DNA from 2 places in the Paenibacillus sp. P32E genome. Region 1 is predicted to be linked to the other one. Evidence: predicted binding sites of a transcription regulator. Region 1 holds the regulator's gene; the other holds the start of a gene.

Region 1 (3,828 bases):
ACCTTTATACTTAATGGAAACTGCACCACGGGTAACGGTAATTTTTTCAATATCCGCTGCTGGAAGCTGACGCTCACGGTTGTATTTAATGGTGGCAAGTCTGGCACGTTCAACCTTCAAATATGGACGGCGGAAAAACAGCAGTGCCGCAAGCAGGAAATACAGTACCACTCCCAGCCAGTTGGCAAGAATGCCGCTGCCTTTAGCTTCATCTATGGAACCAACTACCCAGAACATGATGCCAAGCATCAACAATATTACCGGAAATACAATATTGCGGCCTTTAAAAATATCGCTGCTCTTTGCAGCGGCAGAAGTGGTTGATGCATAGATGGAATCTTTCCCTTGCTTCTTGCGTTGCTTGTTGATTTGCTGTGTGTTGCGTTGAACCATTCTTTCCCAAGAACGGGCCATGTCAGTTCCCCCTAGTCATCCTATAATATCTATGAAAAGGAACAGAGCATCATTAACTCCTGCCTTGTTGCCTTGTTCATGCGCTTATTTGTCCACAATTTCAATATTATTAAGTTGAGCACGGAAGTTACTGCGGATATTACCCAGGTAGATCTCGCGAAGCTTGGCTCTTTCCGTAAGCTCCTCTTCATTCAGGCCGTCACTCTTCTGTTTGCGCGCTAATTCATTGATGCGGGCGACCAATTCGTCAATGTTCAATATGTTCCCCTCCCCTATAAATTCATTCTAACTTTGCCATGAGAAAAAGAGCTTGTCAAGGTCTACCCCCTGAAAGCTCCTGGTATCCATCTATAGGTACTCTATCAGTATTAATATACAGGTAAACTCAGCACATCGCCGGCTTGGATATTGCTGTTCTTAAGACCGCTCGTCCGTTTGATTCCTTCTATATATACAGCCGTTTTCATATGAGCCGGTTTATTCTTAAGTGCTATGCTCCAAAGTGTATCCCCGCGTTCAACAACAACCCTCTTCTCCTGCTTGGCCGACAACACCGATCCCGCAAAAACATTGCCTACCACAGTAAATCCGGAAATCACTAACAGAAAAATCAAGGCCAGCTTTACAATTGTGTCCTGGCGGAGCAATCTGCGGCAAGGTGCTGTTAAAGAGGAAAGAAGATTCTTCATATCTAGTCTATCATTGTATGCAGAACGGGCTCTCGCTGTTTGGTCCTCATGAACCTCGTCGTAAATACTACGGTATGTGCTGTACTTTAACATATTAACCGACCTCCAAACACTTGTTCTTACTTTCGAAATTAATATAACACGAACATGTGTTTTGATCAATACTTTTTTCGAACAATTGTTCCCTTATTCTTCGAACCTCTTTTTCTGTTATATCCACTCCGCTTTTCCATTCTCCAGCTGCCATTCCCGATCGTTTTAGAACTTATGTTTGTACGAACGGAAGTTCTATGTTATAATTTTCCCAAACATAGTATATGGGGTTGATTCCGATGTCAAAGATTTCGAGTCGTCAACTGGCGATCCTGGAATTTATTCGTAACGAAGTCCGCAGCAAGGGGTATCCGCCTTCTGTCCGGGAAATCGGTGAAGCTGTAGGACTGGCTTCCAGCTCCACGGTACACGGTCACCTGGACCGGTTGGAGAAGAAAGGGCTTATCCGCCGTGATCCAACGAAACCGCGTGCAATAGAACTGCTGGGACAAGAGGATTCCGAGAATGTTCATCAATTTGTTCAGACGGTAACACGCATTCCAGTCGTTGGAAAGGTTACCGCCGGGGTACCGATTACAGCAACAGAGAATATCGAGGACTACTTTCCACTGCCTACTCATTATGTAGGTGATAACAAAGTGTTCATGCTGTCTGTTCTTGGTGACAGTATGGTCGACGCTGGCATTATGAATGGTGACTATGTAATCGTCCGCCAACAGCAGACAGCAGATAATGGCGATATCGTCGTTGCCATGACTGAAGAAGATGAAGCAACAGTTAAGACCTTCTACAAAGAACGTGACCATATCCGTCTGCAGCCGGAGAATCCGGCTTATGAGCCTCTACGTCTGAATCGAGTTACGATTCTGGGCAGAGTTATCGGCCTATTCCGCGATATTCATTAGTAAGTCCCCGTCTCATTTATAACTGTTCCGCTCAATAGCGGAACAGTTTTTTCATTTTCCTCCAATCTACCAATTGTTTTCTTTACACTATTTAGTACTAATAGTTGGCCTATATTGTTACCCTCTGCCTGATTAACCGAAGGGGAACAACTGTTCGCTATAGGTTTTCTATCTAATTTTCCAGAACTCTCTCTACACTCCACTCATATCCTGATCATAAAAGGAGTGTTGATCAAAATGCCCAATTATCGAATCATTATCGATCTGTCACAGCGAATGCTGTATCTTCTGGACAATGACACTGTAATTAGAGGTTTTCCTGTCGGCATAGGCAAGATGCTGTCCGTTTCTCCAGTTGGAGAATATACCATTATCAACAAACAGAAAAACCCCGGCGGCCCTTTCGGAGTTTTTTGGATGGGCCTATCCAAACCCCATTATGGGATTCACGGAACCAATGACCCTTCCTCCATCGGTAAAAAGGTCTCCCATGGCTGTATTCGCATGTACAATGAAGATGTGTTATCCCTCGCAGCAACAGTTCCCATTGGAACCCGCGTAACTATTCGGGAATAACTGCACAAAGGACACCTTAGCGAGACATTTATCAACGTCTCACTAGGTGTCCTTCATGTTCAAACATTTATTTTGCATACAAACAGGAAAAGCGGAGTAATATGTCGAAACCTGTATATTGGTAAATTAAATCTTGAAAGGAAGTGTCTGGTTTGAATCAATCCAAAATAAGAACCCATGTCGACTTCAAGGTCGACGCATTAGGTAAGCTCTCCAATCTTTTACTGAACAATAATCATGGGGAACGCAGAGTCAATATCCTTACTGCCTTCGGCAGCATTCAAGGCAACGTAGCTTCGAACACCAGCAGTAATGAGGATGTATTTAACCTCAAATCATTGATGGACGATGTCATCGTTGATGAATACATTTCCTACTTGGGTGCTGAGCATCCTGAAAAGACTTTCAATTACAATTTTGTAGTTTTGGATAATGTAATTGTACGGCCTTTCGCCAGCTTTGGAACTGAAATTGAATATAAGCAGCTGATTGTCTATGCCGAGCAAATAACGTCCTTCAACTTCATGTAAAACCTGTTTATGATTACATATTGAAGTAATAGACGGATAATGTCTCCCGGTGAATCTCAGGCTTATACCACTCACGACCCGGGAGCACATTGTTCTTATTGCTGAGTCTGCTCATATCCAAGCTCATCCAGAATGCCTTTAGCCAGTACAAGCTGCACCTCTTCCGGCTCCTTCAGCTTCCTGGCGTAGACTACTGCACTTTTGGCAACTTTCTCAATCAATCTTCGGCCCTGTTCCTTGGTGATCGACACTTCTACCCCAGAGCGCCCTACCACTTCAGATAAGCAGAAAAAGACAATGCGCATACTATAATTCTCCCTGCTTAAAAAGTAGAACAAGTGAGGAACATTTTTCAGCAGACGATCCACCCAATTCGTAATCTCACGGATCTGATAAATCTCCCTGCGATCCTGCTCATACCCGTTAAATATGAGCTTTACCTTCCCGCGCATTTTCTTTTTCTCATACTTCTTGAATTCCCGTAAATAATTCTCCAGTCTTCCCTTTTCCACATCTTCCCTAGAAATATTCATCACTGTAACATCTTCATCTTTTTCCATCTCTATCACCTTCCACTTATGTAAGATAACCGGTTTCACACCTATGAAAAGGCATCCCGGGGGATGCCTTAGATTCCAAGACTTCTTTTAAAGGTTAAGA
Region 2 (3,828 bases), on a different contig from region 1:
GTTAAACTAATCCGTTCATCACCATACAAAAAACCGGTAATACACCGATTGCCATACTGCACATGCTGCACATGCACACTGCCCGCCTTATCCGGCGATTACATTTCATATGAGTTGTACGCGAACCGCTTCATAAGAGTCTGCTTTTTGGGAAGGAAAAAGGATATCTTATTTATGCCGATTCATGTTATATTTTATTATTTATAAAAAGACATTGTCAAGAGAGTCGATAACTGCATTAAAGTCAAGACAATCAGTCAGGGAAGTAAATATCCTCATCTTCGCCCTCAAAATCCTCTTCCTGACGCAAAATATTCAGCACCTGACGCACCATATCCCCGGAAAACCCCCTCCGCATGAGGAAAGCTCCGGTCTTCCTCCGCTTGTCATGCACATCACCGCGGATCAAATTCCATTTCTTCCGTCCCGTCTGCAGGGCACTTTCCAGCTCCTGTTCAGGAGTAATATTCTCCAATGCCTCAGAAATCAGCGACTTGTCGATTCCCTTCTCACGCAGTTCCTGGCGGATCCACAGCTTGCCTTTGCGTTGATTCGTCATTCGCTGCTCCGCCCATTGCTTGGCGTATAAGGGATCATCGAGCAGACGCTCCTGCTGCAGACGCAGCAGAACTTCAGCAATAATAGTCTCCCCTATTTCCTTCTCCCGTAAACGACGGGCCATTTCCTGAGACGTCCGCGGTTTGCGCTCCAAATAGCGCAAGCCCTCCACATAAGCCCGCTGCCGCTCATCAGCTACAACGATCTCCTCCAGATCGGTCTTCATGAAGGAGCTACCCGTAATCATCCGGTATTTAATCATGACATCTTCATGAACGGCCAGCTGATATGCACCAAAATGTATAATATAACGGTGGTCTGACTTCTTCTGACGCTCCACACGCGTAATTTCGAGTAATTCATCCTCAGGAAAATCCGCTAAGATCTGCTCGTCCTGCTCTTCAGGTTCAGGATTTAATTGGATTACCATAGCTGCCCTATCACCTCATTGCTGATGTAAATCATATTTATTTACGAAAAAGCGCCCTGCTATGATTATTCACAGGGCGCCTGAACTCTTACCTAGTATTCAATTACAAATGATTGAATATCAAGTTATTCGATTTCAAGCAGGAGCTTTTCTTCTTCCTCTTGCTCTGCTACTACTTCAGATTCCGTAGGCGCAGCCACAAGCGTTGACAAATTGCTCGCTTCACGAATTTTGTTCTCAATCAGAAGAGCAATATCCTGATGCTCCTTGAGGAACTGCTTAGAATTCTCACGGCCTTGTCCAAGACGTTCACCTTCATAGGAATACCAAGCACCGCTCTTGTTCACGATATCCATCTCTGTTCCTATATCTACAAGGCTTCCTTCACGGGAAATGCCTTCACCGTACATAATATCTACATCTGCCTGTTTGAATGGAGGAGCCACCTTGTTCTTCACGACTTTAATCTTGGTGCGGTTACCCACAACATCATTGCCCATTTTGATGCTCTCTACACGGCGCACATCCAGACGTACGGAAGAGTAGAATTTCAGTGCCCGGCCGCCAGGTGTCGTTTCCGGGTTACCGAACATCACGCCGATCTTCTCACGAAGCTGGTTGATGAAGATAGCAATGGTATTGGATTTGTTGATTGCCCCCGACAGTTTCCGCAAAGCCTGGGACATCAGACGTGCTTGCAAGCCTACATGGGAATCCCCCATGTCCCCTTCAATTTCCGCTTTTGGAACCAGTGCTGCCACCGAGTCTACTACGATGATATCAACCGCGCCACTGCGCACAAGTGCTTCAGCGATTTCAAGGGCTTGCTCACCAGTATCTGGTTGGGATAACAGCAGTTCATCGATATTTACGCCAAGCGCTTTGGCGTATTTAGGATCAAGTGCATGCTCGGCATCGATAAATGCAGCTTGTCCGCCTGACTTCTGCACTTCTGCAATAGCGTGCAGGGCAACAGTTGTCTTACCGGACGACTCTGGTCCATATACTTCAATAATACGTCCCTTAGGAAGTCCGCCTATACCTAATGCAATATCAAGTGCCAAAGATCCGCTAGGTACGACTTCCACTTTCATGTGAGTGGATTCTCCCAATTTCATAATCGAACCTTTACCGAATTGTTTTTCTATTTGACGAAGCGCCATATCAAGCGCCGCACGACGATCTGACAATCAGACCACTTCCTTCACTGTTTATAGTATTATAATAACGTGTTTCGGAGGTCTTGCCAAGCTTTTTTTCGAACATACATTCGTTTTTTTTGTCCCAAGGAGGGTTACTCCCTTTTATTGTAAGCCTCCTTCCGGATCTGACGCTGGGCCAGATTATTCATTCACCGGATGTCGGACAGTACCTTCTTACAGGGACAGGCTGCAGTTCATTACATAAGAATAAAACAAAAAACCGCAGCAAAGATATCTCAGTGCCACGGTTCTTCCGTATGAACAAATTATATACCGGACGGGAAGGTTATTGCAAGGCTGACCCTTCAAGCGGTGTAGCTACCTTACATTCCTCCAGCCTGCGCCAGAGACGGTATAAAAGAGCCTTGACGGTTCGCAGGCGGATATTTTCGCGAGTGCCTTTAAGATTAAGTTCATAGACTTCCGTAGGCCGGCCGCGTTCAGCCAGTCCGATAAATACTAACCCTACCGGCTTGCGCTCGGAATATCCCGGACCCGCTACACCAGTAACCGACAATCCAAAGTCGCTGTCAGCGGTCATTCTCACTTGATCCGCAAGCACCTCAGCTACTTCCCGGCTGACTGCGCCCGGGGCCTCCGGACCCTCCAGCAGCGCTGCAGGCACGTTCAGCAGCTTCTTCTTCATATCATTGGAATAGCACACGATCCCTCCGAGGAACATAGACGCGCTGCCCGGAATATTTGTAATGCTCTCCATTAGAAGGCCGCCTGTACAGCTCTCCGCCGCACTCAAAGTCAGGCCGGCATCTGCCATCCAATCCACAATCAGCTGCTCAAGCGGCACATTAATATTGGCATACATGTGCTCCGGCAGAATCTCCTGAATGGACTTTTCAAGTACCTCCAGCTTCTCCATAGCTTCCCGCTCCGAAGGGGCTTTGGTGGAGATACGCACCGTTACCTCACCCTCCTTGGCATATGGAGCAATGGTCGGATCGCTCTGGTTCCGGATTAGATCAATCAGTTTATCTTCAAGAAGCGACTCCCCGATACCGGCAAACTTCAGCATTTTGGAGTATATCGGCATTTCATCCGTCAAGGCATGCTGCAGCAGCCAAGGCTTCGCCTGGCCTGTGAACATAGGCTTCATCTCGCGCGGAGGTCCTGGAAGCACAATGTAAAACTTTCCACCATCGGAAAAAGCAAGACCAACAGCCAGCCCCGCTTCATTGGGGAGTGGTGTTGTTCCATCAATAATCAGTGCCTGTTTCCGGTTGTTTTCGGTCATAATAATTTTGCGTTCATCAAAAAACCGCTGAACATGGTCCATGGCAAGCTGGTCTATATGCAGACCGCGGCCTACGGATGCAGCTAAGGCATCTTTGGTAAGATCATCTTCGGTCGGACCAATCCCGCCGGTGAACAGAATAACATCCGCACGACTGCGGGCAATTTCGATGGCTTGCTGCAAACGGCTGCTGTTGTCTCCAACAACGGTCTGAAAATAAACATCGATTCCGAGTGCGGCCAACTCTACTGAAAGAAACTGTGCATTGCTGTTTACAATCTGTCCGAGCAAAAGTTCTGTGCCGACGGCAATAATTTCCGCTTTCATCGCTGGCTTTCTCCTCCTGAATGTACATAATGAATGATTCTGTTGTGCAGTTCAATTAAGCG

The links. The regulator LexA, encoded in region 1, represses DNA repair genes until DNA is damaged. The targets are predictions, from matches to a motif close to CGAACATATGTTCG.
Region 2: recA (recombinase RecA) is a predicted target of LexA. The motif match lies at 2,248-2,261, and genes of this name have one in related genera.

Annotation. Positions count from the first base shown of each region.
Region 1 covers NZ_LVYY01000007.1:190,368-194,195, forward strand. The annotation lists gene A3848_RS08710 (hypothetical protein) at 1-414, opposite strand, end outside; gene A3848_RS08715 (DUF896 domain-containing protein) at 499-672, opposite strand; gene A3848_RS08720 (LysM peptidoglycan-binding domain-containing protein) at 783-1,196, opposite strand; gene lexA (transcriptional repressor LexA) at 1,436-2,062, shown strand; gene A3848_RS08730 (L,D-transpeptidase) at 2,300-2,638, shown strand; gene A3848_RS08735 (hypothetical protein) at 2,791-3,168, shown strand; gene A3848_RS08740 (hypothetical protein) at 3,264-3,728, opposite strand.
Region 2 covers NZ_LVYY01000057.1:243,832-247,659, reverse strand. The annotation lists gene A3848_RS27400 (regulatory protein RecX) at 254-988, opposite strand; gene recA (recombinase RecA) at 1,114-2,178, opposite strand; gene A3848_RS27390 (competence/damage-inducible protein A) at 2,477-3,766, opposite strand; gene pgsA (CDP-diacylglycerol--glycerol-3-phosphate 3-phosphatidyltransferase) at 3,822-3,828, opposite strand, start outside.